DNA from 4 places in the Paenibacillus sp. FSL R5-0912 genome. Region 1 is predicted to be linked to each of the others. Evidence: riboswitches for the same ligand, from Rfam matches in the RefSeq annotation. Region 1 holds a riboswitch; each other region holds the start of a gene.
The links. A riboswitch is a leader RNA that binds a small molecule or an ion and turns the genes downstream of it on or off. The one in region 1 is predicted to bind thiamine pyrophosphate.
Positions count from the first base shown of each region.

Region 2: linked by a shared signal. The riboswitch ahead of R50912_RS10545 (thiamine phosphate synthase) and the one ahead of R50912_RS14785 (ABC transporter ATP-binding protein) in region 1 are both predicted to bind thiamine pyrophosphate.
Region 3: linked by a shared signal. The riboswitch ahead of R50912_RS02135 (ABC transporter substrate-binding protein) and the one ahead of R50912_RS14785 (ABC transporter ATP-binding protein) in region 1 are both predicted to bind thiamine pyrophosphate.
Region 4: linked by a shared signal. The riboswitch ahead of thiC (phosphomethylpyrimidine synthase ThiC) and the one ahead of R50912_RS14785 (ABC transporter ATP-binding protein) in region 1 are both predicted to bind thiamine pyrophosphate.

Region 1 covers NZ_CP009282.1:3,511,958-3,519,566, reverse strand. The annotation lists gene R50912_RS14800 (amino acid ABC transporter substrate-binding protein) at 1-478, opposite strand, end outside; gene R50912_RS14795 (DHA2 family efflux MFS transporter permease subunit) at 739-2,259, opposite strand; gene R50912_RS14790 (TetR/AcrR family transcriptional regulator) at 2,605-3,279, shown strand; TPP riboswitch at 3,348-3,450, shown strand; gene R50912_RS14785 (ABC transporter ATP-binding protein) at 3,563-4,345, shown strand; gene R50912_RS14780 (ABC transporter permease) at 4,326-5,102, shown strand; gene R50912_RS14775 (ABC transporter substrate-binding protein) at 5,099-6,178, shown strand; gene thiM (hydroxyethylthiazole kinase) at 6,254-7,051, shown strand; gene thiD (bifunctional hydroxymethylpyrimidine kinase/phosphomethylpyrimidine kinase) at 7,079-7,609, shown strand, end outside.
Region 2 covers NZ_CP009282.1:2,517,444-2,525,052, forward strand. The annotation lists gene R50912_RS10530 (amidohydrolase family protein) at 1-1,010, opposite strand, end outside; gene R50912_RS10535 (NUDIX hydrolase) at 1,114-1,542, opposite strand; gene R50912_RS10540 (SDR family oxidoreductase) at 1,751-2,623, shown strand; TPP riboswitch at 2,819-2,921, shown strand; gene R50912_RS10545 (thiamine phosphate synthase) at 3,035-3,697, shown strand; gene thiS (sulfur carrier protein ThiS) at 3,694-3,897, shown strand; gene R50912_RS10555 (thiazole synthase) at 3,981-4,745, shown strand; gene thiH (2-iminoacetate synthase ThiH) at 4,777-5,898, shown strand; gene yfbR (5'-deoxynucleotidase) at 5,997-6,623, opposite strand; gene R50912_RS10570 (fumarate hydratase) at 6,728-7,609, shown strand, end outside.
Region 3 covers NZ_CP009282.1:484,571-492,179, forward strand. The annotation lists gene R50912_RS02110 (sensor histidine kinase) at 1-121, shown strand, start outside; gene R50912_RS02115 (response regulator transcription factor) at 118-720, shown strand; gene R50912_RS02120 (ABC transporter ATP-binding protein) at 1,052-1,897, opposite strand; gene R50912_RS02125 (ABC transporter permease) at 1,988-2,749, opposite strand; gene R50912_RS02130 (thiamine-binding protein) at 2,746-3,039, opposite strand; gene R50912_RS02135 (ABC transporter substrate-binding protein) at 3,093-4,175, opposite strand; TPP riboswitch at 4,307-4,417, opposite strand; gene R50912_RS02140 (hypothetical protein) at 4,488-5,948, opposite strand; gene R50912_RS02145 (MFS transporter) at 5,994-7,202, opposite strand; gene R50912_RS02150 (pyridoxamine 5'-phosphate oxidase family protein) at 7,363-7,609, shown strand, end outside.
Region 4 covers NZ_CP009282.1:154,738-162,346, reverse strand. The annotation lists gene thiC (phosphomethylpyrimidine synthase ThiC) at 157-1,851, opposite strand; TPP riboswitch at 2,020-2,126, opposite strand; gene trxB (thioredoxin-disulfide reductase) at 2,199-3,152, opposite strand; gene R50912_RS00785 (tetratricopeptide repeat protein) at 3,216-4,961, opposite strand; gene R50912_RS00780 (ribose-phosphate diphosphokinase) at 5,207-6,154, opposite strand; gene hisJ (histidinol-phosphatase HisJ) at 6,177-7,004, opposite strand; gene hisIE (bifunctional phosphoribosyl-AMP cyclohydrolase/phosphoribosyl-ATP diphosphatase HisIE) at 7,019-7,609, opposite strand, start outside.

The DNA of each region.
Region 1 (7,609 bases):
CATTATCTTCACTGACGATCAGCACAGCCTTGGATACGATATACGGATCGGAGAAATCATATTTCACTTTGCGCTCATCCGTAATGGAAACTTCGTTGAAGATCGTATCGAACCGCTTGGCATCCATACCGGCAAAAATACCGTCCCACTGTGTCTCGATAAACTCGGCTTCCACGCCCAGACGTTTAGATACCTCTTCAGCAATTTCCACATCGAAACCGGTCAGCTTGCCGTCGGCATCATGATACGTGAACGGGGCATAGGTGCCTTCTGTTCCGATACGCAGCTTGCCGCTGGCTTTGACAGCTTCCAGACTATTCTGCTCAGCAGGTGCAGCACTATCTGTAGCCGCCGCAGTGGGTTCAGCCGCCGCATTGCCGCCTGTTGCTGAATTATTGTTATTGTTATTGTTGTTGCCGCATGCCGCAACCAAGGCCATGGTCAGGAGCAGCAGAATTGTCAGACTAAGTTTTTTCATAAGATTAATCCCCTCTCATCTCTCTTTATGTTCCGGAATTGCCGGCAAAATGAATCGTAACACTGAGCAGTTACATCCGTCAATAGTTTTTCCGATAATAAACATCGGATTTATGCTCTATCGGTTTTGGATAGTTTTAGCTTGCCCCGAAATTGCAATTCTTCATCAGTGGGGGCAAACGAAATGATCAAAGCGCAAATCAGCGACCCTCCAGTAAAGGAGAGTCGCCGCCTTACTTCTTATGAATGTTAATGCACCTATTAACCGTGCATGATTTCGGGCACCACTTTCTCTTTGGAGCCTCCGCTTTCCGATTTGCGGCCCCGGCGCAGCAGCAGTCCAAGGACGGCACCGCCTAAAGCGACAAAAATCATAATGTGGAAGGTATCGGCAAAGCCTTGGGCCAATACAGTCTGCTTGGCCAGCTGGAGGGCTTCCTTTGAGGCTCCGTCCACCGTCTGCCCGGCAGCGGCTGCCGCCTCCTGCATTTCAAGACCACGTGCAGAAGTTCTGGCCGTCAGAATCGTAACCAGTGTCGACACTGCAAGCGAGTTAATAACCTGCTGCATGGAGTTGGTGAGAGAGGTTACCCGGTTGACGAGATTACCTGGCGCTTTGTTCAGCAGATGCGTATTCATCGGCATCATCATCATCCCCATCCCTGCACCGCACATGATTAGCGGAAGAATGAGATCACGGCTCTGGGTAGTCAGATCGACATGGGAATACTGGAATAATGCTCCTGAGACCAGACTGAGTCCACAGACCACCAGCCAGCGCACCCCGATCCGGTCGAACAGAATGCCGGCAATTGGCATCATCAGCCCGGAAGCAATGGCCTGCGGCAGCAGGGTTAGGCCGGTATCAAATGCGCCGAAGCCGCGCGCCTGCTGCAGAAACTGCGGCAGTAGAAATAAGGCGCCATATAAGCCGAACTGGGCGATCCACTGCACGATAATTCCGGTGGTGAAATCCACAGATTTCAGAATTCGCAGCTCCAGCAAAGGGGTCTTGGAACGCAGCTCGGCAATGACAAAGGCAATCAGTGCAACAGCTCCCAGGGATAACCCGATTAGCGTTTTGTCCGAGGTCCAGCTCTGCGCCCCCTGACTTACACCGTAAGTGAGTGAAGCAAACGCCAGCGGTCCGAGAACCATTCCGAATTTATCCATGCCGGGAACGGTGTTCTTCGCCGCATTCGGCAGCTTTCGCAGCCCAATCAGCACACAGATAATACCGATGGGGATATTAATCAGGAAGATCCAGCGCCAGGAATGATATTCCACCAGCCAGCCGGACAGTACTGGACCAATCGCGGGTGCGAACAGCACGGGAATCCCCATAATTCCCATAACAACGCCGACTTTACTCTTGGGAGCCAGTCTGTACACATAAGCCATCCCGACCGGGAGCACACAGCCCCCTCCGAGACCCTGCAATACCCGGAATACGACCAGCCATTCTGCACTGCTTGGCGTTGCACACAGAATGGAGCCGATCGTAAACACAATAACAGCTGTCAAAAAGACGTTCTTAGCCCCGAACCGGTCAGACAGCCAGCCTGACAGCGGAATGACCGAAGCCTGCGCCAGCATATACCCGGTTACAACCCACTGCAGCGTATGCAGGTCTGTATTGAAATCCACCACTAGTCTGGACAATGCCACATTCATTGCGGTACTGTCCAGCACAACCATAAATACGCCGGCAATAATAGCCAGCAGCGGAACTAGAATGCCGGATAACCGGAAATCGGCATCCTGCTTCAAGGTCTGATTCATACTCCTTCTCCTCCTGAATTGTCCGCAGTCAGCTACGTTGACCTGCGGGCAGGTTTGTCTATATAATTAGTGAACGGACAATTGTCCGTTATCGCATTTCATAGTCTACGGACAATTGTCCGATGTGTCAATTGTTTTACATAATTTCCTGTAAACAACACACAAGTTACCAGTGAATTACTTCGGGCTAGCGGAATAAGTCAATTCCCCCTCACTTGATTCGTTACCGGCAGTATAGAGATTTATTAGAACTCACTGTAGGCATAAATGTTGTTTATTTTGCAGCTTTGATTCATGGATAGCCGGGTATCCGGATGGATTGTTGTATGACTGAAAGGGGATATTATGAAAAAAACAGAAACGAAAGTTGAACCTGTAACATCAGCAGCTCCCGAGAACACAGAGAACACAGGGCACGCAGATAACGCTGCAAAAGAACCCGCCGATCCTTATATGCAGCGGATACTCGAAGCGGCCCGCCAGCTGTTCACCGAGAGCGGCCTCGAAGCTGTCAGTATGTACGGCATCGCCAAACGGGCCGGCATAGGACAGGGATCGCTGTACCGCCGCTTCACCGATAAGGGCGAAATCTGTTCGGCTCTGCTGCTGGACAGCACCGAGCAGTTTCTGTCGGGGATGGAACAGCAGCTTGCTGCCAGCGCCGGTGAAACGGCTGCCCTCGCGCATCTGCAGAGCAGCATTGAGCAGGTCGTTGGTTTCATTGAGCAATATGCGGAGCTCTTGAATATGATCAAATCTGAATTCACAGGCAAGAAGCAGCTTACCCAGTTCGAACATCCTTTTTTCCAGCGGCTCGGGAGGATTATGAGTGAACTTCTGCACCGTGCATCCGCGAATGGAGAGATTATCGGGATTGATCCCCGCTTCGCTGCCACAGCACTGATCTCTGTACTTAGTCCCGATCTTTACCTGTATGAACAGAAACGGAACGGCTCCTCCAAAGAGGAAATCTCGCAGGGAATTGTTGCATTGTTCATAACCGGCCTCTCCAAGCGCTGAGTACAGGCTCTTTACAAGCGGAGGAATTATGGTATATTAAGTAGCAATTACGAATTCAATAGCGCCTGTTATTTCACTAGGGGAGTCGGCCGACTGAGACGGAGCTTAAGCTCCGGACCCTTGGAACCTGATCTGGATCATACCAGCGGAGGGAAGTGGAGCAGAATGTATCAGCGGTTCCGCGTCTTTGCAAACTGACTGTACCTTCAGACCCATTCATTTCCTCCGGAAATGGATGGGTCTTTCTTGTTTTCGTAGCGTAATCACTTTTCCCTAAGGAGGCTTGCTTCCCCATCCTATGATCAACATCGCGAACCTGTCCTATTCTTTCGGCGCAGCTTCAAGGGCTCCGGTCTTCTCCGAAATCTCCATGAAGGTCCGCCGCGGGGAGTTCATCTCCGTCGTGGGGGCCAGCGGCTGCGGCAAAAGCACGCTGTTCAAGATTATCGCCGGCCTGCTGGAACCCGGCAGCGGCGAGGTTGCACTGCACGGGCAACCGTCCAAAAACGCCTTGGAGCGGCTCGGCCAGGTCGGATATATGCCGCAGCGGGATCTCCTGCTGCCGTGGAGAACCGTGCTGGACAATTGCCTGCTGCCCTGGGAACTGAAGCGGAGCGGCTCCAAAGAGGAAGCCGTTATCCAGATCCGCAGCATGCTGCAGCAGTTCGGTCTTGGTGAGACCGGAGCTGCGTATCCGCATGAGCTGTCGGGTGGCATGCGCCAGCGGGTTGCGGTGCTCCGCACCCTTGCCGCCGGGAATGAGCTGCTCCTGCTGGACGAGCCGTTCGGGGCGCTGGACGCCATAACCAAGCGGGAGCTTCACCGCTGGCTGCTGGAATTATGGTCGGGACTGGAGAAGACTGTGCTGTTCATTACCCATGACCTTGAAGAAGCGCTTCTGCTTAGCGACCGCATCTATCTGATGACCGGCGGTGCCGGGGGCGGTATGCAGGAGTTCATCACCGGTCTGCCCCGCCCCAGACATCACAGTCTGAATTACGAACCGCAGTTTGTTGCCCTGCGGAAGGAGTTGGAGCTGAAGCTGAATGACAACCGTCTTTTATAGAAGATTGCTGCGGGAATACAGCCCGGCTATTCTGCTCGTGCTGCTGATCCTTGCAGTCTGGGAAACGGTGTCCCGGCTGGGGCTGATTCCTCCGTTCATCCTGCCGGCCCCCACTGCCATCTGGAGCGCTCTGATGGAGGAGCGGCGTCTGCTCTTCGGTGTGCACCTGCCCGCAACGCTGCTTGAGGTACTAACAGGCTTCGCTCTGTCCGTCTTCTGCGGCAGTCTGCTGGGAACGGGCATGCATCTATTCAGGCCGATGGCCAAAGCGCTGTATCCGCTGCTGATTATCAGCCAGACGATTCCGCTGGTTGCCCTCTCTCCCCTGTTTATCATGTGGTTCGGCTACACCTTGTGGAGTAAGGTCGCCGTAGTGTTCCTGACCGCCTTCTTCCCGGTGGTTGTCGGCACCTACGACGGGCTGGGCAAGAATACGGAGCAGTACCGCGAGCTGTTGTTGACGCTTGGCGCGAACCGCTGGCAGATTCTCCGCAAGGCTGCTGTTCCGCTGGCCCTGCCGTCCTTTTTCTCCGGACTGAAGCTGTCGGTAGTGTACTGTGTCATCGGCGCTACCATCGGCGAATGGCTGGGTGGCAGCCAGGGGCTCGGTTACTTCAGCCGGAGAATGGCCGGCAATCTGCAGAGTGCCGATATGTTTGCCGCTGTTGTGCTGCTGTCCGCTCTTGGGATCACTCTGTTTCTTTGTATTGCTACGCTTGAGAAGTTATTTTTGAAGAAAAGAGGACGTTATTCATGACTCCAATCCGCTATACCCGTTATCTCTACCCCCGTAGTGCTCAACCTTATAAGTTGCTGCCTTATGTACTGCTCCTGTCTGTTCTTTTGGTTCTGCCCGGCTGCGCCGGCAATAACGGGCCGGCTGGCTCCGGCTCATCATTGGCATCATCCGCTCCGGCGGCAGCCGCAGACGGTACAGCCCATAAGCTGACGATCATGCTCGACTGGTATCCTAATGCCGTTCATTCCTTTTTGTATGCAGCTCAGAGTGAGGGGTATTTTGCCGAAGAGGGGCTTGATGTTGAGATACAGATGCCTGCCGACAGCAACGACGCGCTGAAGCTGGTAGCTGCCGGACAAGTCGATCTGGCCCTCAGCTACCAGCCGCAGGTGCTGATGGCCCGGGGAGAGCAGATTCCGGTCAAATCCGTCGCCGCTCTGGTACGGCATCCCCTGAACCATCTCATGGTTTCCGCAGACAGCGGAATAACCCGCCCCGGAGAGCTCTCAGGCAAGCAAGCCGGTTACTCCTCCATTCCGCTGTATGAAGCCATGCTGCACACTATGATCCAAACCGATGGCGGCGATCCCGCCTCCCTGAAGCTGATTGACGTTGGCTTTGAGCTTATCCCTGCCCTCTCCACCGGGCGTGTGGATGGAATTATGGGCGGCTTCATCAACCATGAGCAGCTGATATTAGAACAGGAAGGCCATCCTGTGCGTTCGTTCAATCCGGTAGACTACGGGGTTCCTGATTATTATGAGCTGGTGCTGGTCGCAAGTGACCAGGGTCTACAGGATTCCTCGGCATATTTCCAAAAGTTCATGAATGCTGCGCGCAAGGGTCAGCAATTCGTCACTAAGCAGCCGGAGCAGGCGCTGAAGCTTCTGCTGGAGCATCAGGATGCCACCGCACCGCTTGATGAAGCCATCGAGAAGCGCAGCCTGGAAATTCTGCTGCCGCTTATGGACGCCGGGTCACAGCCCTTCGGATATCAGGATACCGCTTCCTGGGAGAATGTCCGTAAATGGCTGAGCGAGGGCGGTCTGCTGGCAGAGGAAGTTGACAGTGCAGATGCTTTTATTAATTTATAGAACATGCTTTCGAAGTTAGTTTTGCGAAATGATCTCAAGCATGCGTATGCTATCAAACTTTCAGGAGGAATAATCATGTCTTTTGTATCTAAGGTACGGCAGGCAAATCCGCTCGTACATAACATTACCAATATTGTTGTGGCTAATTTCACCGCTAACGGACTGCTGGCGCTGGGGGCTTCCCCGTTCATGGCCGACGCACTGGAAGAGGTGGCGGATGTTGCCGCGATGTCCGGGGCGGTCGTGCTGAACATCGGTACACTGAATGAAGCCGCCATCGCTTCAATGGTGAAGGCCGGACAAGCCGCGAACCGGCATGGTGTCCCGCTCGTGCTCGATCCCGTTGGAGCAGGCGCTACACCGTACCGCACTGACGTTACCGCGAAGCTGCTCGGTGAGCTGCAGCTGACCGCTCTGCGCGGCAATGTGGCCGAAGTTGCCAATGTCGCCGGAGAGAGCTGGGCGAGCAAAGGCGTCGACGCCGGAGCAGGTGACGGCGATGTGATTGCCTTGGCGAACAAGGCTGCGCGGAAGCTGGACTGCGTGGTGATCATCACCGGCAAGGAGGATATCATTACCGACGGCACGCGCACCTACATCGCCAGCAACGGCCATTCCATCCTGACCCAAGTGACGGGAACCGGCTGTCTGCTCAGTGCCGTAGTAGGCGCATTTCTTGCAGTAAGCGGCGGGAATGTGCTTGAGGCAGCTGCCGAAGCAATCTCGTTCTACGGCGTGGCAGCCGAGATTGCCGCTGAAGCCGCGGAAGGACAAGGACCCGGCAGCTTCCAGATGGAGTTCCTGAATCAATTGTCCCTGGTCACACCAGATATCTACAGCAGCCGGTCACGCCTGCAGCTGCTTGAACAATAAACCGCACCTTATAGAGGAGAATATCCGATGACCCTTATACGTAAAGCGTTAACGATTGCCGGCTCTGACAGCGGCGGCGGTGCCGGTATCCAGGCTGATCTGAAGACCTTCCAGGAGCTTGGAGTCTACGGAATGTCCGCGCTCACTGCGGTCACGGCACAGAATACCTTAGGCGTTCAAGGTGTATATCCGCTGGAGCCGGAAGCCGTTGCTGCACAGCTGGATTCTATTGGGAGCGACTTGGCGCCAGATGCCATTAAGACCGGTATGCTGTTCAGCAGTAAGATTATCGGTGTTGTCGCGGATAAGGTGACAGCGTACGGCTGGCAGCAGCGGCTTGTGATCGACCCGGTAATGATTGCCAAGGGCGGGTCCGCTCTGCTGCTGCAGGAAGCCGTGCAGGCACTGATTAACGGATTGCTGCCTCTGGCACTTGTGGTTACTCCTAATCTTCCCGAAGCAGAGATTCTCACCGGGATGAAGATTAATGGAATAGCAGACAGAGAACAGGCTGCAAGACTCCTGCATCAGATGGGGCCGCAGTACATTGTTCTTAAG
Region 2 (7,609 bases), 990 kb from region 1:
ATCTTCGCACCGGTTGAAGTGGCGGCTGTGATAATCTGCATCGGGGTGAGACCGGCTTCGCCTAACAAACGGATTTCCTCCCAGGGCATTCCAAGCCTGTACCACGGGCTTATTTCTTCAATAAAATCATCCCCGAGGCCAATCTCTCCGCCAGCCTGGATGAATCTACGGACATTATCTTGTCCTTGTTCTAACAGCGGAGCGCCGAATTTGTCCTGAAACATCTTCGCTACAGTGAGCGTGGGAACGATCCGGATATTGGAGGCTACCATTTGCCGGATCAGGTCATCGTCCAGCCGGTCGTAAATCATATGCGCAGCATCGTTAATTCCCGCATTTACCAGTATCTGAAGGTTATGCGAGCTGGTTACATGAGCAGACACATAAGCACCCATGCTCCGGGCTTCCCGGCAGATACTCTCCAGAAGCTCCTGATTCAGCTGCGGCAGTCCGATTGTCCCGGGATCATAACCGTCTTCCAGCGCTGTTTTGATACAATGTATCCCTTGTTCTAATACCTCGCGGACCTTCAATCTGGCTTCATCCGCACTTCCAACTCCGATAGGGGCCTGCCCGCCATACCCGCCGGGAGCCGTGAAGACTTTGCCGGTTGTGATTATTCGGGGAAAAGATCTGCGGTCCAGCGCTTTTGTATGTACCATCACGTCATCAAGCGTTGCTGCAGTTGTCATCCCCTCGTCACGGATCGTGGTTATTCCTTCTGAGAGGCAGGCAGCTAAATATTCCTTGTGGTACCCGTGAAGCGGCTCGTTATTAATGAATTTGAAGCCGGTGTGTGCATGGGTATGAATAAATCCCGGCAGGACGACAAGCCCCTCAAGATCTATCACCGTGACTGGGTTATGCTCCAGCCTGCTGCTCCCTTGCCCGGCAACCGTACCGAACCGGCCATTAACAATTTCAATGCTCGCGTTGTACAGCGGCGGACGCCCGGTTCCGTCGATTAACGTCGCGTTAGTCAATCGTATAATTTCATTTTCATTTCCCATGGCAGAACTGACCCTCCCGTGAAGACTGAAGACTTCCAAGAGAAAGTATAGGATATAAAAATGTCCGGATATATATAATATTCTCATAGAAACCGTTCATTACTTACCGTATCAACCCTTCCAGCTCAAAAATGCCGTGTTCCTGAAAGTCAGTGATAATCTGGGGCGTCAGCAGGGTGAGTAATTCACTTAAAGTGCACCAGCGGTAATCGGTATGCTCTTCCGAGAGCTGGATTTCGTCACGGGCTGCACGGCATAAATAGGTGATAATCACTACCTGTCTTGCAGGGTCCGTGAGCAGGGTTACCGCGTAAAGGATACGTTCTGTCGTAAACGAAAGTCCGGTTTCCTCAAGAATTTCTCTTTCCAGTGCAGCCTCCAGGCTTTCACCGAATTCGATTTTGCCTCCGGCACATTCCCAGCTTCCGGCACCTGCAGAATCGGCGGCAGCCCGCTTGACGAGGAGGATTCTGCCCTGGTACAGGATGACACCTTTGTCGGCAACGATGATGGTTTTTGATTTTTTGGACATGAGGATAACTCTCCTTCTGCAGGCTCTATAATGCACCGGGGAACGCGTTGGACTGAAGATTTTCTGTTTGGCCGGCTGCCCTATGTGGTAAGTAAAATAACGTAAAGCGTTTTTTGCTAGGTAAGTATGATGCATAAACACCAGACTTTTAGCCATCCTAACATGATTAGTAAAACAGTATAACGGTACAGCGAAAGGAGAATGGATTATGCCAGACACCAGCAAACAACCCGTCAAAACCCTGCCTCCACAGGTACAGGACCAGCAGCCCGGAATTGAAAGCGAGATGAACCCGCTTCCGGAGTTTGAAACCTCGGCTTACAAGGCAGCAGGCAAGCTGCTGGGCAAGGCCGCGCTCATTACCGGAGGGGACAGCGGAATCGGTCGTGCCGTCGCCGTTCATTTTGCCAAAGAAGGGGCGGATGTAGTGATATCCTATCTGAATGAGCATGAAGATGCGGAAGAAACCAAACGCCAGGTGGAGCAGGAGGGGCGGAAGTGTATTCTGATCTCCGGTGATATCGGAGTTGAGGCCTTCTGTCAGGATCTGATTAATAAAACCATTGAGGGACTCGGCAAGCTGGACATCCTGATTAACAATGCGGCAGAGCAGCATCCGCAGGATAAGATTGAGGACATTACCGCCGAGCAGCTGGAGCGGACGTTCCGGACGAATATATTCTCCATGTTCTATCTGACCAAGGCAGCGATGCCCCATCTGAAAAAAGGCTCCACGATCATCAACACCACATCGATTACGGCGTACCGTGGCAGCCCGCAGCTGCTGGACTATTCGTCCACCAAAGGAGCGATTCTCAGCTTCACCCGCTCCCTGTCGATGAATCTGGCGGACAAAGGTATCCGCGTGAACGCGGTAGCACCGGGACCGATCTGGACGCCGCTGATTCCGTCTACGTTTGACGCGAAGAAGGTTAGTGAATTCGGCGGCACCCAGCCGATGAAGCGTCCGGGACAGCCGGAAGAGCTGGCGCCGGCCTATGTATATCTGGCTTCTGACGATTCCTCTTATGTGAGCGGTCAGGTCATGCATGTGAACGGTGGCGAGATCGTTAACGGCTGACCATGGGCACTGCTTTGTAAGCCGGATAAGTTTATACAGGTTTAAGGCATCAAAGGTTCAAACAGATGAAAAGTCAGCCGGAAGGCTGGCTTTTTTGCCGCTTAAACCTGCTGGATTTAATAACTGAATCTATTAAAGAATAGCTCTTACAGGAATAATATGCTAATATACAAACTGCAAGAACAATAGAATATGAACGATCACTAGGGGTGCCGCAAGGCTGAGACGAACATATCTGTTCGGACCCTTTGAACCTGATCTGGTTTATACCAGCGTAGGGAAGTGGAGAATGAATAATGCAGCGGGGGTAACGGCTTACCCGGTATTCCTGCTTATATTCCGGACTGCTTCCTGATACAGGGGGCGGTCTTTTTGTATTTTCCGGAATGCCGTATAGAGGGGGAGGTGAAGGTGTTGAAAGAAATCCATTTGATCTCGGACGGGAGGCTGAATCCGGAGCAGTATGCCAAACTGGCTGCTGCTGTACATCCCATGGTGGATTATATCCATCTCCGGGAAAAAGCTCTGTCCGCACAGGAGCTTCTGGCTGCCGCAGAGCGGTTGCTGCAAGCGGGGGTTCCGCCCTCTAAGCTGGTCATTAATGACCGGATAGATGTGGCTTTGGCAGCAGGGGCAGCCGGCGTCCAATTGGCCTGGCACAGTCTGCCGCCTGTCGGGGCGCGCGGCATTGCCCCGGGCCTGCGGCTGGGCAGGTCGGTGCATTCCCAGGAGGAAGCGGCACGCGCTGGACGGCAGGGAGCGGACTTCTGTCTGTATGGACATGTATTCCCCACGGCCTGCAAGCCCGGACAGCGGGAACGGGGCCTGGCGCAGTTGGAAGTGGCCGTCCGCTGCAGCAGTATACCGTTGATTGCCATCGGAGGCATCACACCGGGCAATACCAGGTCAGTTCTGTCAAAGGGTGCTGCCGGAATAGCCGTAATGTCCGGGATATGCGGAGCGACGGACCCTGCTGGCGCCGCTGAGGCCTACAGATCATCCGTTCAGGCCGCAGCGTGTGCTGAAGTCCTGAATGAAGCCCCCGCACCGGGCAAAGGAGGTGAACAGGAATGAATTTGACTGTTAACGGACGCAGCGGAAGGTATGAAGAGAGCTGCCGGACTCTGGCTGATCTTCTGGCCCGCCCGGAGTGGACCGGGAAGCTGGTTATTGTGGAGCTGAATGGTGAGATTGTCGGCAGGGATGCTTATGGAGATACCTTTCTGGATGAGGGGGACCATGTTGAACTGGTTCATTTTGTCGGCGGAGGCTAGGCGGGCCTTGCACGCGCAGCAGACGGAACAATGCAGATACGTAATTTAGCTTAAGGCAGTGACTTATCACAGGAGGCGATATGATGCAAGATCCATTGGTAATTGGAGGAGTTACTATAACGAGCAGACTGTTCATCGGGACCGGAAAATACAGCCGCAACACCCTTATTCCCGAAGTGATTGCCCGCTCGGGATCACAGGTTATTACGGTTGCCCTGCGCCGGGTAGATCCGGAGAGCAAGGAGAATATCATCAGCCATATTCCTTCCCACATGACCCTGCTGCCCAATACCTCTGGTGCACGCACCGCAGAGGAAGCGGTACGCATTGCCAGGCTGGCAAGGTCAGCGGGGCTGGGAGACTGGGTGAAGATTGAGGTTATCAATGATCAGAAATATCTGCTGCCTGATAATACCGAGACGATCAGAGCCACGGAAATCTTAGCTGCTGAGGGTTTCGTTGTTCTGCCCTACATGAGTCCTGATCTGTCAGCCGCACTCCGGCTGAAGGCGGCCGGAGCTGCAGCCGTCATGCCGCTGGGAGCGCCAATCGGCTCTAACCGCGGGCTGCAGACCAAGGAGCTGATCCGGATTCTGATATCAGAAACGGGTCTGCCCATCATCGTGGATGCTGGTATTGGCAGACCCTCCGAAGCTGCTGAGGCGATGGAAATGGGCGCAGCCGCTGTGCTGCTGAACACGGCAATTGCCACCGCCCGGGACCCGCAGCTGATGGCGGAGGCATTCCGCGAAGCGGTGTCGGCGGGGCGGAAGGCCTATCTGGCCGGGCTGGGTCCGGTGGAAGAGACAGCCGCAGCTTCTTCGCCGCTGACCGGATTTCTGGCCTGACTGATGCTGTTTAAGAAGAGGGAGGAAGGACATGAGCTTTTATGATAGGCTGAACCGGATGGACAAGCATTCCTATGAGGGGGTATGGAAGCAGTATACTGCGCTCGATGTGAAGCGGGCACTTCGTCTGGAGCAGTTGGACGAGGACGGGCTGATGGCATTGCTGTCACCGGCAGCAGAGCCTTACCTGGAAGAGATGGCGCAGAAGGCGCATAGACTGACACGTGCTCAATTCGGTCATGTGATGCAGCTGTTTACACCGATGTATGTGGCTGATTTCTGCGTCAACCATTGTACCTACTGCAGCTTTAGCTCTATCTATGATTTTCCGCGCAAAAAACTGACACTGGAGGAGGTCCGGCGGGAAGCGGAAACGATCGCAGCCACAGGGCTGCGCCACATTCTGATTCTGACCGGAGAATCCCGGAATCAAAGTCCGGCCAATTACGTGAAAGACTGCGTGGAGGTGCTCCGCGGCTATTTCTCTTCAGTCAGCATTGAAGTGAATCCGCTCACTACCAAAGAATACGCTGACCTCAGACAGGCAGGAGTAGACGGTCTGACGCTGTATCAGGAGGTCTATCATCAGGAAACCTACCGCAAGCTGCATGTGAAGGGCCCCAAGCGGGTGTACCGCAACCGTCTGGATGCGCCCGAGCGCGGCTGCCTGGCCGGATTCCGCTCGGTAAATATCGGAGCCCTGCTGGGAATGTACGAATGGCGTCAGGAGGCTCTCGCGACTGCACTGCACGCCAGGTATTTGCAGGACAAGTATCCGGAGTGCGAAATCGGTTTGTCCATTCCCCGTTTTCGGCCGTACCTGGGGGAATTTAATCCAGAGAGTGATGTAACCGACCGTGCACTGGTGCAGATTATACTGGCCTACCGCCTGTTTCTGCCGCGTTCCGGTATTTCACTGTCCACGCGGGAGCCGGCAGCCCTGCGCGATCATCTGGTCCATCTCGGCATCACCAAGATGTCTGCAGGGGTATCCACCGAAGTAGGCGGACATTCCCTGGAAGGCGGGACTCCGCAGTTTGAAATCTCGGACAACCGCAGCGTGCATGAGATTAAGGAGATGCTAGAGACAAAAGGGCTGCAGCCGGTGTTCAAGGACTGGGACATCCTGGATGAGCCTTTAGCCATGCCTTAACTGGATGCAAATAACCCGCCTCACGGCGGGTTATTTGCATTGTTGGGCGAAGCGGTCCGTACGATGCTGCATTCTTCAAGCGGCCGCACGGTCTCCGGCTAGTCGGCTGGCTTCTCCGGGCGCATTCTTGAAGACAGCTCGTCCAGCGACAGCTCAAACCCCGGAGCCATATGAGTTAGGAAATACTCCAACTCCGGCAGGGCAAGCCCGTGCAGCTTCGCGCCTGTCTGCTCCCGGGCGGCCGCGAATTCGCGGTTGCCTGCGGCGGTTTCCCAGACGCATTTCAGATATGCGTCGAGCACATCCGCCGCCTTGACGTAGCGCAGCAGTCCGGCATCCTCAGAGCCGGGCGGGCTGTCCTGCGGCTGCAGGAGCGGCGCATAGACTGCGCTCAGCTCCGGCGGGATCATCGCCGCGAGGCGTTCAGCGGCGACCCGCTCCATCTCGCGGAAGCTGGACAGCAGCCGCGGGTTGTTATGCTTCACCGGCGTGGCGATGTCGCCGGTGAATACCTCGGTGGCGTCGTGGAACAACGCCATTGTGGATGCGCGGTCGGCGTTCAGCGACCGGCCGAAGTGGACATTGCCGATGGTGCACAGCATGTGCGCCAGCAGGGCCACCTGGAACGAATGCTGCGCCACGTTCTCCGGGGCGGTGCTGCGCATGAGGCTCCAGCGCTGGATATATTGCAGCCGGTAGAGATAGGCAGAGAAATGGTAGTTCAATTTTTAAGTAACCCCTTTCATGAGCGGCTTAATATGATATGATAATAACTAATTGTAACAGAGTTAGGGCAGCTTGAAACAGATGGAGAGGAGACTGAATGAAGATGCAGCATTTTGAAGACAGCATTTATAATCTGATCGTAGAGACCTCCACGAATTTGCCGGGTGATGTACGCCGGGCGGTTGCTAAAGGGCGTGCGCTGGAAGACCGGGCGACCCGCTCCGGACTGGCACTGACCACGATTGCCCAGAATATCGGCATGGCCGAGCTCCAGGTATCGCCGATTTGCCAGGATACAGGGATGCCGACTTTTATAATTCATACGCCGGTTGGCGTGAATCAGATAGAGATGAAGAAGGATATTCATAGCGCGATAATCCGGGCGACGAAGAACGGCAAGCTGCGGCCCAATTCCGTAGATTCCCTTACAGGCGAGAACAGCGGGGACAATCTGGGTCCAGGCACGCCGGTGATTCATTTCGAGCAGTGGGAAGAGGAAGGCATTGATGTAAGGCTCATTCTGAAGGGCGGCGGCTGCGAGAATAAGAATATTCAGTACAGTCTCCCGGCAGAGCTGGAAGGTCTGGGCAAAGCCGGACGAGATCTAGACGGCATTCGCAAATGTATTCTTCATTCGGTCTATCAGGCGCAGGGCCAGGGCTGCAGTGCAGGCTTCATTGGCGTAGGCATCGGCGGTGACCGTACAACGGGTTATGAGCTGGCGAAGAAGCAGCTGTTCCGCAAGGTCGAGGATGTGAATCCCACCCAAGATCTGGGCAAGCTGGAAGATTACATCATGGAGAATGCCAACAAGCTCGGGATCGGCACGATGGGCTTCGGCGGTGAAGTTACGCTGTTAGGCTGCAAAATCGGAGTTATGAACCGTCTGCCGGCGAGCTTCTTTGTCTCGGTAGCTTATAATTGCTGGGCCTTCCGCCGTCAGGGGATACTGGTGAATCCGGCAACCGGGGACATTAAGGAATGG
Region 3 (7,609 bases), 3.0 Mb from region 1:
TTCTCTGACCTTGGGCCCGGGAACGGGCAGTGGCATAGGAACAGGAACTGGGACAGGAACATTGTTAACTGTGGTGACGCCAAGAATAGTTAAGGATAGAAAGGACGGGGAAACGGCATGATCAGCATCGTAATTGCCGAGGATCAGCGGCTGCTGCGCGGAGCGATGGCTTCACTGCTCGATTTGGAGGATGATATCGAGGTTGCCGGGGAAGCCGGAGACGGGGCAGAGGCACTGGCCCTGATTGAACGCCTTCAGCCGGATGTATGTCTGATGGATATTGAGATGCCGCTGATGAGCGGTCTGGAGGTTGCGGAGATCCTGAAATCGCGGGGCTGTGCCACCAAAATCATCATCCTGACGACCTTCGCCCGCCCCGGTTATTTCGAGCGGGGCGTGAAGGCCGGGATTCAGGGCTACCTGCTGAAGGATGAGCCGGTGGACAAGCTGGCGGAGGCGATCCGCCGGGTGATGGGCGGGCACCGGGAGGTGTCCCCCGAGCTGGTCTTCGGCAGCCTGCGGGAAGAGAACCCGCTGTCGGACCGGGAGCGGGAGATTCTGAAGCTGGCCGGCGCGGGCCGGAGTGCCGGGGAGATCGCCTCGGCGCTGCATCTATCCTACGGCACCGTCCGCAATTACATCTCGGAGATTCTCGGCAAGCTGGAAGTGAAGAGCCGGATTGAGGCGGTGCGGCTGGCTGAGGAGAAGGGCTGGATGTAGGGCGGGTACTTGATGAATTGAGCTTCTTAAGCTCACATGGAATAGGCATTATGTTGTACGAAGTGCAACTCTGTTCACCGTTAATAGGGTGTTTGAGAGAATTGTTGTACGGAATACAGCAATTCTCCCGCTATGCCGCTTGGAGAAGGAGAAATGCTGCCTTTTGTACAACAATCTTGAATCAGGGGCCGGGATAAGGAGGGGAATGTTGTATTTAGTGCAGGATTTCTCCGGAATTCCGGAAAATGCGCCCCCCACCGCAAACGGCAGGTTCATCGTGAAATGTGAATAGCTAGGTTCAGCATATATGGGCCGAATAGCGGCGACTCCGTCAAAGGCTCTTGGCCTGCTCCTCGCGCATCCACACCGAGAGCTGGCGCTTAAGCTGCAGGAACTCTGGTGCATCGGTGATTTCATCGCGGCGCGGACGCGGGAACGGTACATCGACGGTGTGCAGGACGGAGCCGGGACGTCCGGAGAAGACATAGATGCGGCTGGAGAGCAGCAGCGCTTCTTCGATGTTGTGGGTGATGAACAGCACGGAGCGGCGGTTCTCTTCCCACAGCTCCAGCAGCCAGCGCTGCATCTGCTCGCGCGTCAGCGCATCGAGTGCGCTGAACGGCTCGTCCAGCAGCATCAGCTCCTGCGGAGCGAGCATGGCCCGCAGGAAGGCGGCCCGCTGCTGCATGCCGCCGGACAGCATATGCGGATAAGCGCGCTCGAATCCGCCCAGGCCGACCTTGGCCAGCCAGTGGCGCGCGGCTTCGCGGGCCTGCGGCTGAGGCGCGCCCTGCAGCTCGGCGCCGAGCAGGACGTTGTCCTCTATGCTCCGCCACGGGAACAGCGCGGGCTGCTGCGGCATATAGCTGATCTTGCCGCGCTGCCCGGTAACCGGGACGCCGTCCATGCTGACGGTTCCGGCATCCGGCAGCGTCAGGCCGCCGATAATATGGAACAGGGTGCTTTTGCCGCAGCCGGAAGGGCCGACAATGGAGACGAATTCCTGCGGCGCTACCGTCAGCGACACCTGATCCAGCACATGCGTCTCCCGGCGGCGGTGCGTGAACGACTTGGAGACGCTGCTGACTTCAAGCGCAGGCGGTGCGCTTTTGGCCTCGTCAAGGCTGCTGCCGGGGACGTCCTTCTTGAGCTGTACGGTATTCGTGAGTGGAGACACTTCGGTCAGCTCCTTCTGTATAGAAATCTTTGTACTTAAGCTTTATCTCTAACGTTCTCAGTATAGCGGTGTGTTGTTACCCTATGCGCGTTAAGCTTCCTTGCGCGGCTTCCAGCGCACGAGCCACCGCTCCAGCAGGGCAATCAGCGCGAACAGCACCAGACTCAGCAGCACAATAATGACAATGGCCACGAACATCCGGTCCGTGCGGTAAGAGGCCTTTTGCAGCAGCATATAATAGCCGATCCCTTTGTCCGCGCCGATCCACTCGGCAACCACTGCGCCCATGACAGCATAGGTCGCGGAGATTTTGAGCCCTGAGAACAGGGAGGGCAGGGAGCCGGGAAGCTCCAGCTTGGTGAAGATCTGCCAGTTGCTTGCGCCGGCCATTTTCATATAGTTCAACATTACCCGGTCGCTTTGCGCCAGCCCGCCCATGGCCGCTACAGCAACTGGGAAGAAGCAGACGAGGGTGATCAGGACGATTTTGGGCAGCAGGCCGAAGCCGAACCAGATAATCAGCAGCGGTCCAAGGGCAATGGAGGGCACATTCTGGCTGAGGATCAGCAGCGGATAGAGTGCTCTTTTGAGCCAGGGCAGCAGATGGAGCAGCAGGGCGACAATGAGGCCGATGCCGGTGCCGACCGGGAAGCCGATCAGGGTCAGGCGCAGCGTTGCGGCCGTATGCGCCCAGATCCCGGAGGCGTTGCCGCGTGATTCACGCGCGATATCGGACGGGCTCGGCAGCTGCCAGGCCGGGATATGGAACACCGATACCGCAATTTGCCATGCGCCCAGAAAAAAGATGACCGCCACAAGGGGCGGCCAGATTTGTCTCCAGGTGCTTCTCACGGCCGGTATTTCTCCGTCAGCTTGTCCATGCTAATACCGCTGGGATTATGGGCGATCTTGATCTGGGAGATCACGCTCGGGCTGCCGGAGGCAATCAGTGCCTCATGCATCTGACGTACAACTTCCAGCAGCTCCGTGAGCTCGCCTTCCATGGTAGTATCAAGCGGATTCACCTGGTGCTTGACCCCCGACTTCTGAATTACCTCAATCGCAGTGTCCACGTAAGGGATCGAATCCTCATTGTTTGGAGTCTTGGGAATTACCTGAATGCTAAGCAGTGTATTAGCCATTTATTATTCATTCCTCTCATGTAAGTTAGGGTCAGTATTATTCCACCCGGTGTTTACTGGCCTTCCGGCAAAAATTCATTCGTAAATGTACTTGCGGCATCCAGCGGTTTGTCCAGCAGCTTCAGGCCGTACATCCACTCTGCGTAATTCTGCCAGATTTCAAGCTTCTGCTCCCCCCAGCGGGCGGCATCGTCCTTGTATTTCGGGCTGAGCCATTTCTGGCTGGCCAGCACCAGCTCGGGATCAAGATCAGGCACTGCATCGGACAGGACTGTGGCCGCCTCTTCCGGATGATCGATCGCGTATTGATATCCTTTCGACGTAGCTTTGAGGAAAGCCTTCACCACTTCCGGATGCTCGGCAATTTCCTTCTCACTGGTGGTCAGCACCGGTGTGTAGTAATCCAGCTGCGGCGCATAATCCTTCAGGTACAGCATATCCAGCGGCTCGCCGCGCAGTTCGGCTTCGATCCCGGTCCAGGCGTAGAAGATCCAGGCAAAGTCGATATCGCGTTTCACCGCAGTGAAGAAGTCGGATTCACCAATGTTTACCAGCTTCACTTTTTTGACATCTCCGCCTTCCGGATCCATGATCGCTTTCATGGCCGCTTCTTCCGCAGGAGAGCCCCAGCCTCCGTAGGTTTTGCCTTCGAAGTCTTTCGGCGTCTTAATATTGCGGTCCTTCGGAGCGGCAAAGCCGGAGGTATTATGCTGAATGATAGCGGCGATAGATACGAGCGGCACATCCTGCAGGCGGGCCAGGGTGAGCGCCTCCTGTGCACTGATGCCAAACTGGGCTTCACCGGAAGTAACCATCGTGTCAGACCCGGCAGCGCCAGGCTGCACAATCTCTACATCCAGACCTTCCTCAGCGTAATACCCCAGCTCCTTGGCGGCATACAGGCCGGTGTGATTCGTGTTCGGCGTCCAGTCCAGCGCAATCTTAACCGGGGTAAGCTCTATAGGCGCGTCGGTGGTACTGGCGGCTGCGGTTGCTTCAGGTGTAGCGGTGCTGCTCCCGGCGGCAGGTGTGCTGCCTCCGGCATTTCCTGCGTTACTGTTTCCGCCCCCGCATCCGGCTATCGCAATAACCAGCATAGAGCTGAGCAGCAGCGGTAATACTTTTTTGACTCCCATTTCTCTTCTCTCTCCTTCCAGCAATCCCTAGTCTTCCAAAATTCAGAGTAACCCATACCAAAAAGCGCCCCGGAGACCGGGACGCCAGTTACTTGCGCAAGGTGAGCTCAACTTCAGGCCTATGAAGGGGCTCGGGGTTGAATGAAGATTCCTACGCTGGCATTATCCAGATCAGGTATAAGGGTCAGTATCTTGTGGGATACAATCTCAGCCGGCCAATTCCAGCACCCCTGGTTCTATGAAGTTCACGGGTATTGCTATGTTCTTACGGTGTATTATAGACGCCAGCTTCCTGGTTGTCCAGCCTCCCCCTCAATCCCTATCATAGAACCGCTTCTTACGGCGGCTGCGTATTCCGTTCCACACCTCTCTCAGCGTCAGGCCCAGACTGACTGCGATCCCGGAGAAGGTGAGGAACAGCGCCAGGTACTCAAACGCAGAGTACTCCAGCATTTTGCTCCAATCGATCGGTGCCTTCAAGTCCTCAATGACCTGATTCATCCCGTAAATCCCGCTTATTACCGTAAATACAGTCAGGACCATCAGCAGCGTATCCCGGCGTTTGGCCTGGAATTTATCCTGATACTGGAACAGGTCATTCAAGGTCATCTTCACTTCATCGAACAGGGCGTCGTTGCCGTAAACCTTGCGCAGCTGGAAGAAGATCTCCCGTCCCTGCGACTGCGAAATCAGCTCCAGAAAGTAGAACTTGGCCGAGAACTTATTAATCAGGAAGATCAGATTCTCGATCTCGTCATAATCGTGGTTGATGCGCAGCCGGGAATGCAGATTGGCCAGCTTCAGCAGCACGATTTTATGAAAAACACTCAGCAGAAGCCCATAATAATACTCCCCGTACATCTGGTTAATCAACGGGGTGGCGATGTCAGATTCGGCCCGGCTCAGGCAGCAGAAGGTCTGCTCATTGGTCATATAATAGGTGTCCGGCCCCCAGCGGCTGTAGCAATGTTCAGAGGTGTACTGCTCGATATATTCGGGATCGCTGGCACTGGTATAAGGCTTGCCCTCCATACTCAGCCCATCCAGCTGGGAGGCACGGTAGCGCAGCAGGGTACTGATCTCCTCCGATTCTTCTTCGCGGTTGAAGCCGTAGAAAGCCTGCACCAGCATCCGTTCGTCCACGAAAAAAGGCAAGGTCTCGAAATACGCGCCATCGATCTCCGCAGGGTCGAGAAACGGCTCCAGCCCGGCAATCAGATTCTTGAATACGAAATCCTCCACCTGGCCGAAAGACTTCTTATGACAATGGATAAAGGACTGCTTATCCTGGTAGGATACGTCCTCCAGTGTACGGAAGCGGTCGGCGAATTCCAGCGCAGTGCTGAAGGAGAGATGCTCTTCTTCAATAGCCGTTCTTATGGTCAGGAAGCCCAAATCAAACGGACAGAGGAACACATCCGTGGACAGCACGCGGAAATTTACGGATTGAAACGGCATTTCAAGCTGGCACTGCAGATTGTTCACCCGGGAAAAGCGGCGGAAGGAATCAGCATCCTTCTCACGCGGAAAGAGGACATGAGCGGCGAACGGCAGGTAGCTGCGCTCCATTCTCTCATGGGAGACGCAGTAGCCCTCCCCGTAATAGGCATGCTCAAGATCCTTGTTATCGAGAAAAAAACGCGTAAACCCGTCCTGCTGCAGACGCTGGGCCAGTTCTTGGTCCTGTCCGGCCTTGAGGGAGAAGGGGAAAATGAATTGCAGCAATGCAGTATGCAGCAGCGGTTCAGGTCTGTCGGAGTGCAGCTCAGCCATATAGGGATTCCGTCCTTATTCACAGGATATTGATCTCTTGCTATATTACCCGATTTTCCAGGCAGCCACGCTAAGCAGGAATAATACGGCGGCAAAAGCGGCCAGAAGCCCTGAGGTCTGGGCCACCTGCATATGGTCCATGGACCAGCCGGTCAGCAGCGGCAGCACCGCGCCGCCGATTCCGCCCGAGGCGATCATGATGCTTGGCGTGGATTCCTCCGCACCGGGCAGCAGCTTGCTTGCGAAGACTAGGGCGATGGAGAAGATGCCGGACATGAACAGCCCGAGCAGCAGAATGACGGCGAATGCGGCAATCCGGTGCTCGGCGAACGGGAAAATAACCAGCAGCAGCAAAGCGGCGAAGCAGCTGAGGAGCACGTAGATGCGGTAGGAAATCCGCTCGGCAACCACACCGGCGAACAGTCTGCCCGCCGACATAGCCAGCCAGAAGAAGGTAACCGTCAGCGCTGCCGCAGCTTCGCTCATGCCCAGCTTGGCGATGAAGATCGCCGGCATGAAATTGACCAGACTCATCTCGGTACCTACATAGAGAAAGAAGAAGACGATGAACAGTCCAAGGAGTACCCACTGTTTGCCCTTGTACGGCAGGCGTCCGGATTTACCGGCAACGGATACTGTTCCGGGTGCTGTTGCGTCTGCGAAGGCAGCGGCAGCGGCAGTGCGTAAAGGCCGCTCATCCAGCACACCCTGGAGCGGACCGAAGCTGCTCTTCGCCCAGAAGAGCAGTGAAACCAGAGAAAAGGCGGCAACGATCAGGAAAGCCAGCCTCCAGCTGCCGGCGGCAATCAGCGGACTTGCGGCCAGCGGCATGAGCAGCGCGCCTACACCGAACAGCACCTCCAGCCGGCTCATGGCAATTGCCGTCCCTTCGGTGATCGCGGCGATAATAATCGTGCCGATGACGGCTTCGATCATGCCGAAGCCGAAGCCTGCGGCAACCGCAATCACGTACATCCAGCCCCAGGGCGGGAGGAAGGCGTACGCCGTTTCGGCGCAGACCAGCAGCCCGGTGGCGATCAGGATGCCGCCGCGTTTGCCGAAGCGGCGGTTCAGCAGCGGCGAGACCAGCACACCGGCGAGGAAGCCGCCGAACTGGCTGAAGATCAGCTCGCCCCCGGCACTGTAGCTGCGGTCATAATGCTGAAGCAGCACAGGCAGAATAGAGCCCAGTACCACATGGGCAAGCCCGATGACGAAATAGGAGAGACAGCCGATCCAGATTAATTTTTTCAAGGGGAGAGACTCCTTCTGGGTGAATTTATGAACATAATCCGGATTCATTATGAACCGAACGGGTACACTATAATAAGCACAGTTTTTATAATAAATCCAAACTGCGGATGTGAATATATAAACTTATGTTCACATGAATTCGAAAGGAGCTTTCTCGTCAATGGATAACAAAGAGCTGGAGAAAACGATCATACAGGCGCTGGATGACAACAAGTTCGGGTCCTTCGGCACGATAGAAGCCGGCAACAAACCTAAGGTGCGTTATATGGCGGTATTTCATGACGGATTGAACATTTATCTGGCTACGAACCGCAAGACCCATAAGGTAGAGGAGCTTAAGGATAATCCGAATGCTTGCCTGCTGCTGGGTTACGAGCAGGGTGGCGGCAAGGATGTGCTGGAGATTG
Region 4 (7,609 bases), 3.4 Mb from region 1:
CCCTATCCTTGGATAATGCTATTTACGCCAACGCTTGTGCTTGGTTTCACATAATAGGGAGAATGAATCTTGTGCTATTCGAGCATAAGAAAAGCTGCCCTCACGCCTTTTACAGCATGGGACAGCAGGGAAATAGCTATACGAGACTTGCCTTTTTTACAGCGACCTGCTCAATCTGTAGGAATTACGGATATCATGCGAAATCCGCATGCTGCAGAATTTAGGACCGCACATAGAGCAGAAATGAGCTTGCTTCGCCCCCTCCGCAGGAAGCGTCTCATCATGATACTCCAGCGCCCTTTCCGGGTCCAGAGAGAGATGGAACTGGTCTCGCCAGCGAAACTCGAACCGCGCCTTGGACAGCGCATTATCCCTGTCCTGTGCACCCGGATGCCCCTTGGCGAGGTCTGCGGCATGTGCAGCAATCTTGTAGGTAATGACTCCCTCGCGCACGTCATTCTTGTTAGGCAGACCTAAATGCTCCTTGGGTGTAACGTAACACAGCATAGCCGTCCCGAACCAGCCGATCATCGCCGCCCCGATGGCTGAAGTGATATGATCATAACCGGGTGCAATATCGGTAGTCAACGGGCCAAGAGTATAAAATGGGGCTTCCCGGCAAATCTCGAGCTGCTTGTCCATATTTTCCTTAATCTTGTGCATCGGCACATGCCCCGGACCCTCAACCATTACCTGAACGTCATGCTTCCATGCCAAGGCTGTCAGCTCTCCCAGCGTCTCCAGCTCAGCGAATTGTGCTTCGTCATTGGCATCTGCAATAGAACCCGGACGCAATCCGTCCCCCAGAGAGAAGGCCACATCATACGTCTTCATAATCTCACATATAGCTTCAAAGTGTGTGTATAGAAAGTTCTCCTGCTGATGGGCAAGGCACCAAGCGGCCATAATCGAGCCGCCCCGTGATACGATTCCTGTCATTCTTCCGGCTGTTAACGGAATATAGCTCTTCAAGACTCCGGCATGAATGGTGAAGTAATCCACACCCTGCTCCGCCTGCTCAATCAGCGTGTCGCGATAGAGCTCCCAGGTTAAATCCTCGGCTATGCCGTTCACCTTTTCGAGCGCCTGGTATAAGGGCACCGTGCCGACAGGCACAGGAGAATTGCGTATAATCCATTCACGGGTGGTATGAATCTTAGAGCCGGTGGAGAGGTCCATGATAGTGTCTGCCCCCCAGCGGGTCGCCCACCGCATCTTCTCCACTTCCTCCTCAATAGAAGAAGACACCGCAGAATTTCCGATGTTCGCATTGATCTTCACCAGGAAGTTACGGCCAATAATCATCGGCTCGCTCTCGGGGTGATTGATGTTGGCCGGAATAATGGCCCGTCCGGCGGCTACCTCATCCCTTACGAATTCCGGCCGGGTATTCTCGCGGATCGCGATATACTCCATCTCCGGTGTAATGATCCCTTGACGCGCATAATACAGCTGGGTAACATTGCGGCCCGCACGTGCCCGCAGGGGGCTCCGCTGCAGCCCTGGATAAGCTTCTTCGGGTGGCCCACCCCTGCGGATTCCATTATCCTCCGGCTGCACAGCTCTTCCGGTGTATTCCTCCGAATCGCCACGCTCCGCAATCCAGCCTAAACGGTGCGGCGGCAGCCCCCTCCGAATGTCAGCTTCTTGCGCAGCATCGGTGTAAATTCCGCTGGTGTCATAGACACGAAGCGGTTCGTTCTCCTCTTCCCCGGCAACGCCCTCCGTTCTGCTGAGGCTGATCTCCCGCATCGGAACCTGAATATCCAGGCGCGAGCCCTCTACATACACTTTGCGGCTTGCAGGAAATCGGGAAAGGTCCACCTCTTCGTTCTTCATCATTTCTGGCATTCTAATCTCCTCCTCTTCGCTCTATGAGCCAATCAGATAAGATTTCACGCAGCAGACTGAGCCGAAGAATCATGTATAGCACAAGGCATACGAATTCTTGCAAGTCAAAAAGCCGCTCCACCTGGAGCGGCTTTATCAAAGGAACAGCCCAATAAGACTGTATTCAAAAAAGGTCCGACTCCACTTTCCTACGCTGGTATGATCCAGATCAGGTTCAAGGGTCCGGAAATTCACTTTTCCCGTCTCAGCCTATTCAGGCTCCCCTAGTGGGTATCTTATCTAATTAAATACATTCTACTGGTATAGGTTTTTTTTGTAAACCCGTCAATAACAAGAACCTTCTCCGGTTATTTATCGAGCGATTCGCTCCAGTCATGCACCATCGTGCCTTCCAGGAACTTCTCGGCATCCATGGCGGCCATACAGCCGGTTCCGGCTGCCGATATAGCTTGACGGTAACGCGTATCCTGCACGTCGCCGCAAGCGAATACACCGGGAATATTCGTCTCTGTGGTGCCCGGATTAACCACTATATAGCCATTGGCATCGGTGTTAATCTGCCCGCCTAAGAAAGCGGTATTCGGTGTATGTCCGATAGCGACAAATACACCATCCGCTTCCACCAGCTCCGTAAGTCCCGTCTCATTGTTAAGGACGGTGATGCCCTTAACCCCGGTATCACCAACGGTTACCTCCAGCGGCGTGCGGTTCAGTGCCCATGACACCTTGCTGTTGTCGCGCGCGCGGTCCTGCATGATCTTCGAAGCACGCAGCTCCGGACGGCGGTGAACCAGCGTTACGCTGGAAGCAAAGCGGGTCAGGAAGCTGGCTTCCTCCATCGCAGAGTCGCCGCCGCCGACCACGACAATTTTTTTGTTACGGAAAAAGAATCCATCACAGGTCGCACAGGTGCTGACCCCGCGTCCTACATTCTCCTGCTCACCCGGGATACCCAGGTATCTGGCGGAGGCGCCGGTCGAAATAATGACCGACTCCGCTTCCAGCACACCCATTCCGTCTACAGTCACCTTGAACGGACGCTGCGAGAAGTCCACCGACTCTACCCAGCCATTCTTGAATTCAGCGCCGAAGCGTTCGGCCTGCTTACGCATGTTGTCCATCAGATCAGGACCCAGAATTCCTTCAGGGAAGCCTGGAAAGTTCTCCACTTCTGTCGTCGTTGTCAGCTGTCCTCCCGGCTGCAAGCCTTCAATTACGAGCGGGCTCAGGTTCGCACGCGCCAGATAAATCGCGGCAGTCAGCCCGGCCGGGCCTGTTCCGATTACAATCGTTTTGTACATTACATTGGCCTCCTTACAAGTAGGTGTGAGAAACATATAGATTCTTATATTTGAAAAAAGGATTCAAATATTATTGGTGGACGGCGACAAGCCGTCCGTTCCCGGCAGCATGCCCTGGGTGTCGCATTCATTATCGATCCGCCGTGCATAGCGGCTTACCATGGAGACCGAGACGCCGTAACGCTGTGCCGCCTCGCGGAAGGTGACCGGACGCCCGTGCAGCCTGGCAGTCAGGTACTCCAGTGCCGCACACCAGCCGCCGTCATTGCGGAATAACGGTACATCCGGATACAGGCTGCCGATGAACTGCTTCCAGATAAACTCTGCATCCTTCTTCTGCGCAGCATCATACCTCCGGTCCATCATGGCCACCGTATGATCGATAATCCGCTGCCAGTCTTCCTTCCATTCAGCAGGGCCCTTGGGGCTGGAAGCCGCTTGCACCTGCTCTTCTTCAGGAGCTGCTGCTTCCAGATTCTCTCCAATCAGCCGCTGCAGGCTGAACAGCGCCGCCTCCTGCAGCCGGTCCTCCTGGAGCGGCTGATGCTCCAGAACTCCGCGCAGTACCTCGGACATCTCCTCATCCTCAATCCAGCGCAACGCTTCGGTCACCTGCAGCTTCGTGGAGGAATCACCGTAGCGCAGCGCCCAGAAGAACGAGGCGCGCAGCAGCGGATTGTTCCGTACTTCTTCGGTGAACTTGCCTGTATTCCCCTTCCACTGCTTGAGCTGCTCCTGGAAAGGCAATTGGTAATTATAGCTGACCGCAGGCATGGGTCTGTCTTCTCCACGGGCTTGCTGGAGCTGGGACAGGAAGAATGCCGGCACGGCCGACTCAGGGTCCAGCTTCGCAGCCTGTCTCCAGCAGCGCAGCGCTTCAGTGTAGAGGCCGCTGTTGCTGGCCGCTGCTGCGCAGTAATGATAGAGGCCGGCGTCCCCGGCGACCTCTTCATCCTTCAGCAGACGCCGGAAGTGGCTGTACGCTGCGGTATGCCTGCCCAGGATACCCATCGTGGTGGCCATTTTGAATACATGCTCCTGATGAAAAGGCACAGTGGCCTCAAGCATGCCCAGCAGAGAATCCAGCTGCTCCTTGTCACCTGCATACTGCAGGAAAATCGCCATATTGCATAGCGCATGCAGATTGCCGGGGTCCTGCTTCAGCACCTCGTTCAGGCATTCCTTCGCTTTGGCAAACCGGCCCATATAGAAATAAGCGAGGGCCAGGTTATTGTGCGCAGCCAGAAAGTCCGGTGAGGCCGCAATGATCTCTTCCAGCAGCTCTACGGCCTGGGGAAACTTGCCCTCCTCCAGCAGACTGCGGGCCCGGTCATGCTCGACCACACCCTCACGGCTGCGGATCCGCACAAGCGGAGCAGGACGGTTCAGCTCATATTGCAGCAGCTCCATCAGCTCTTCGGATTCAGCCATGAACTCGCCGCTGGCATCCTCCTCCAGATACGTGACCAGCGAACGCTCCGCCTCTTCAAAGCTTTCCATATTGGCGTAATTATTAGCCATATAGAAATGGCATTCGGTCATTGCGGGATCAATCTTCTCCAGTACATGGGTCAGAATCTCATTAGATGCTGTGTAATTACCCATCTCAGATAATATACCCGCCATGTTGCAATGATTCACCGGATTATCCGGCTCATATTCAACAGCTTTGCGAAAATTCTTTAATGCCTTATCATATTGAAAGCGGTCAAGCGACCGTACGGCTCTTTCAAAGAAAAAATTGGCATCCAGAGTGACCGGAATCACATTACCGCTGTCCGTATCATTCTCTGAAGTTTTCTCAATCATGGAAGCAAGGCACCTCCCTTTGTAAGCTTCCCTAGCCTAACGAAAAATAGGAGAGCGGTATCAAATATATACCCATACTCCCTGTCTTAAGTGTTCTTTTCGTTTCCATTTATGGACTTGGCTGTCTTCTTCACACAGTATACCACATGTGGAAGTGAGATTCTCAACCTGAGAGGAGAGTTAAGGGGAGGTAAAAGCTTGAAAAGTTGCTGCTGCAGCATAACTGTAAAAAAGAAACGCAGGGACTATATCCCCGCGTCTCTAAATAGCTTGTCTATGGAACCGCCTTCGATGATAATGCGTGTGGCCTCTGCCAGCATAGGTGCAACAGAGAGCACCGAGAATCTGCTGGAATGCTCATCCGGCAGCGCAATAGAATCCGTGACGACAATTTCGTCGATATTGGGATGATCCATCCGCTCCAGCGCGTCTCCGGAGAACAGCCCGTGCGTGGCACAGACGATGCTGTTCCGGGCCCCGCGCTCCTTCAGCCCTTCTACCACATTGACGATCGTGGTCCCCGTATCAATAAGATCCTCAATAATAATCGGCGTTCTTCCCTCAACATCTCCGATGACATGGGTAATTACCGATTCGTTATGGGCCGGACGTTTCTTGATCATGATGGCAAACGGAGAGTCCAGCCGGCTGGCCAGCTTCTCAGCCATGGAGGCGCGGCCCGCGTCGGGTGATACGACTACCAGGTCGGAGAGGCCTTTGATCTTCAAATAACCGCTGATCAGATCAAGCGCAGTCAGATGATCCACGGGAATGTTGAAGAATCCCTGGATAGCCGCTGCATGCAGGTCAATAGTTATCACGCGGGTAGCTCCTGCAGTGGTCAGCACATCGGCAACCATTTTGGCCGAGATTGGCTCACGCGGTGCAGATTTGCGCTCCTGCCGGGCATACCCGTAATAAGGAACGATAATATTTACTGTTCTTGCCGATGCGCGTTTGGCCGCGTCGATCATGACCAGCAGCTCTACAAACAGCTCGTTAATCGGATGAGCCAGGGATTGCACCAAAAATACGTCGCAGTTCCGGATGCTCTCTTCATAATGCACATAAATCTCGCCGCTCTTGAAACGTGTCAGCTTAATCAGGCCCAGCGGTGCGCCAAGGCGCTCCGCAATATCAGCGGCCAGCTTCGGATTCGACGAACCGGAAAAAATACGTAATTGATGATGCATAGTACCCTCCTGGGATTATAATTTATACTTCGAACGGAACGGATGTGCGGCGGCGTCCTTCGAACACAGCCAGTTCACGGAAGCCCGTGCGCCACAGCATTTCCCGCGCCTCCTGTAAGCCGTCTCCCAGCTTCAGAGGGTCATGGGCGTCTGAGCCCACGGTGAGCGGAATGCCGAGCGCAAGCGCCTGCTGAAGCACATGCTCCGCCGGGAACATCTCGGCACAAGGCTTAGTGAGCCCCGAAGCATTCAGCTCCATCGCGATTCCGCTGCCGGATATAACCTTAAGCGTCTCCAGCTCCAGTGCTCTGGCCTCGTCTCTTCCTTCCGGAGTCTGCGGCCCGTAACCGAACCTTTTGATGACATCCATATGTCCTATAATATCATATAATCCCGATAACGCCGACTTCTGTACTGCATCATAATATCGGCGGTAGACGCTCAACACGTCCTGGCCTTCCCAGCCATGGGTCTGCCGGTGGTCCGTAATATCCCATTCCCCGAGAAAATGCACCGACCCGATCAGATAGTCCCACGGATAAGGTGCTAAAAGCTCGCGGATCTGCTCTTCATATCCCTCGATATAATCCGCTTCAAGCCCCACCCGCAGCTCAATCGTTCCGCGGTAGCGCTCCTTCAGCGTAAGACATTCCTCTACATAACGCGGAAGCTCCGCAAGCGGCATAGCCATCTCGGGATAATAGTGCTCCGGATCTACATGGATAAGCGGCAGATGATCGGACAGTCCAAGCTGCTGCAGCCCGAGCGCTATGCCGCGCTGCACATACTCTTCAAGCTTCCCTACGGCATGGCCGCAGCGCTCATGGTGGGTATGGTAATCAATACGCATGCTGAACCTTCCTCCTAGTCCCGGCGAGGCCGTTCATGGCGGGCACTCAGCTCTTCCAGAATCTCATCCAGCGGAAGCTTCCGTTCCTGCAGCAGGACCAGTAAATGATAGATCAGATCGCTGACTTCAAGGCGAAGCTCGGCATTATCTTTATTTTTGGCGGCGATAATGGTTTCGGAGGCTTCTTCACCGACCTTCTTGAGAATCTTGTCGACGCCCTTATCGAACAGATAAGTAGTGTACGCTCCTTCCGGACGGTTCACTTCCCGCTCAGCAATTACGCGCTCCAGCTCACCCAGTACAGCAAAGCGGTCATCGCCTGCTGCTGCGGAGTTAACTGTACCTCCAGCTGCTTCAGCTGTTGCCGGTGAATCGAGGGGAATCTCGCGGAAGAAGCAGCTGTTCTCACCCGTATGGCAGGCCGGTCCTTCCGGCACAACTTTCACCAGTAGCGTATCGCTGTCACAATCGTAATGGATCGAGGTGATGGCCTGGGTATTGCCGGAGGTTCCGCCCTTATGCCAGAGCTCACTACGCGAACGGCTCCAGAACCAGGTCTGGCCGCTCTCGAGTGACAGCCGTAGTGACTCCGGATTCATATAGGC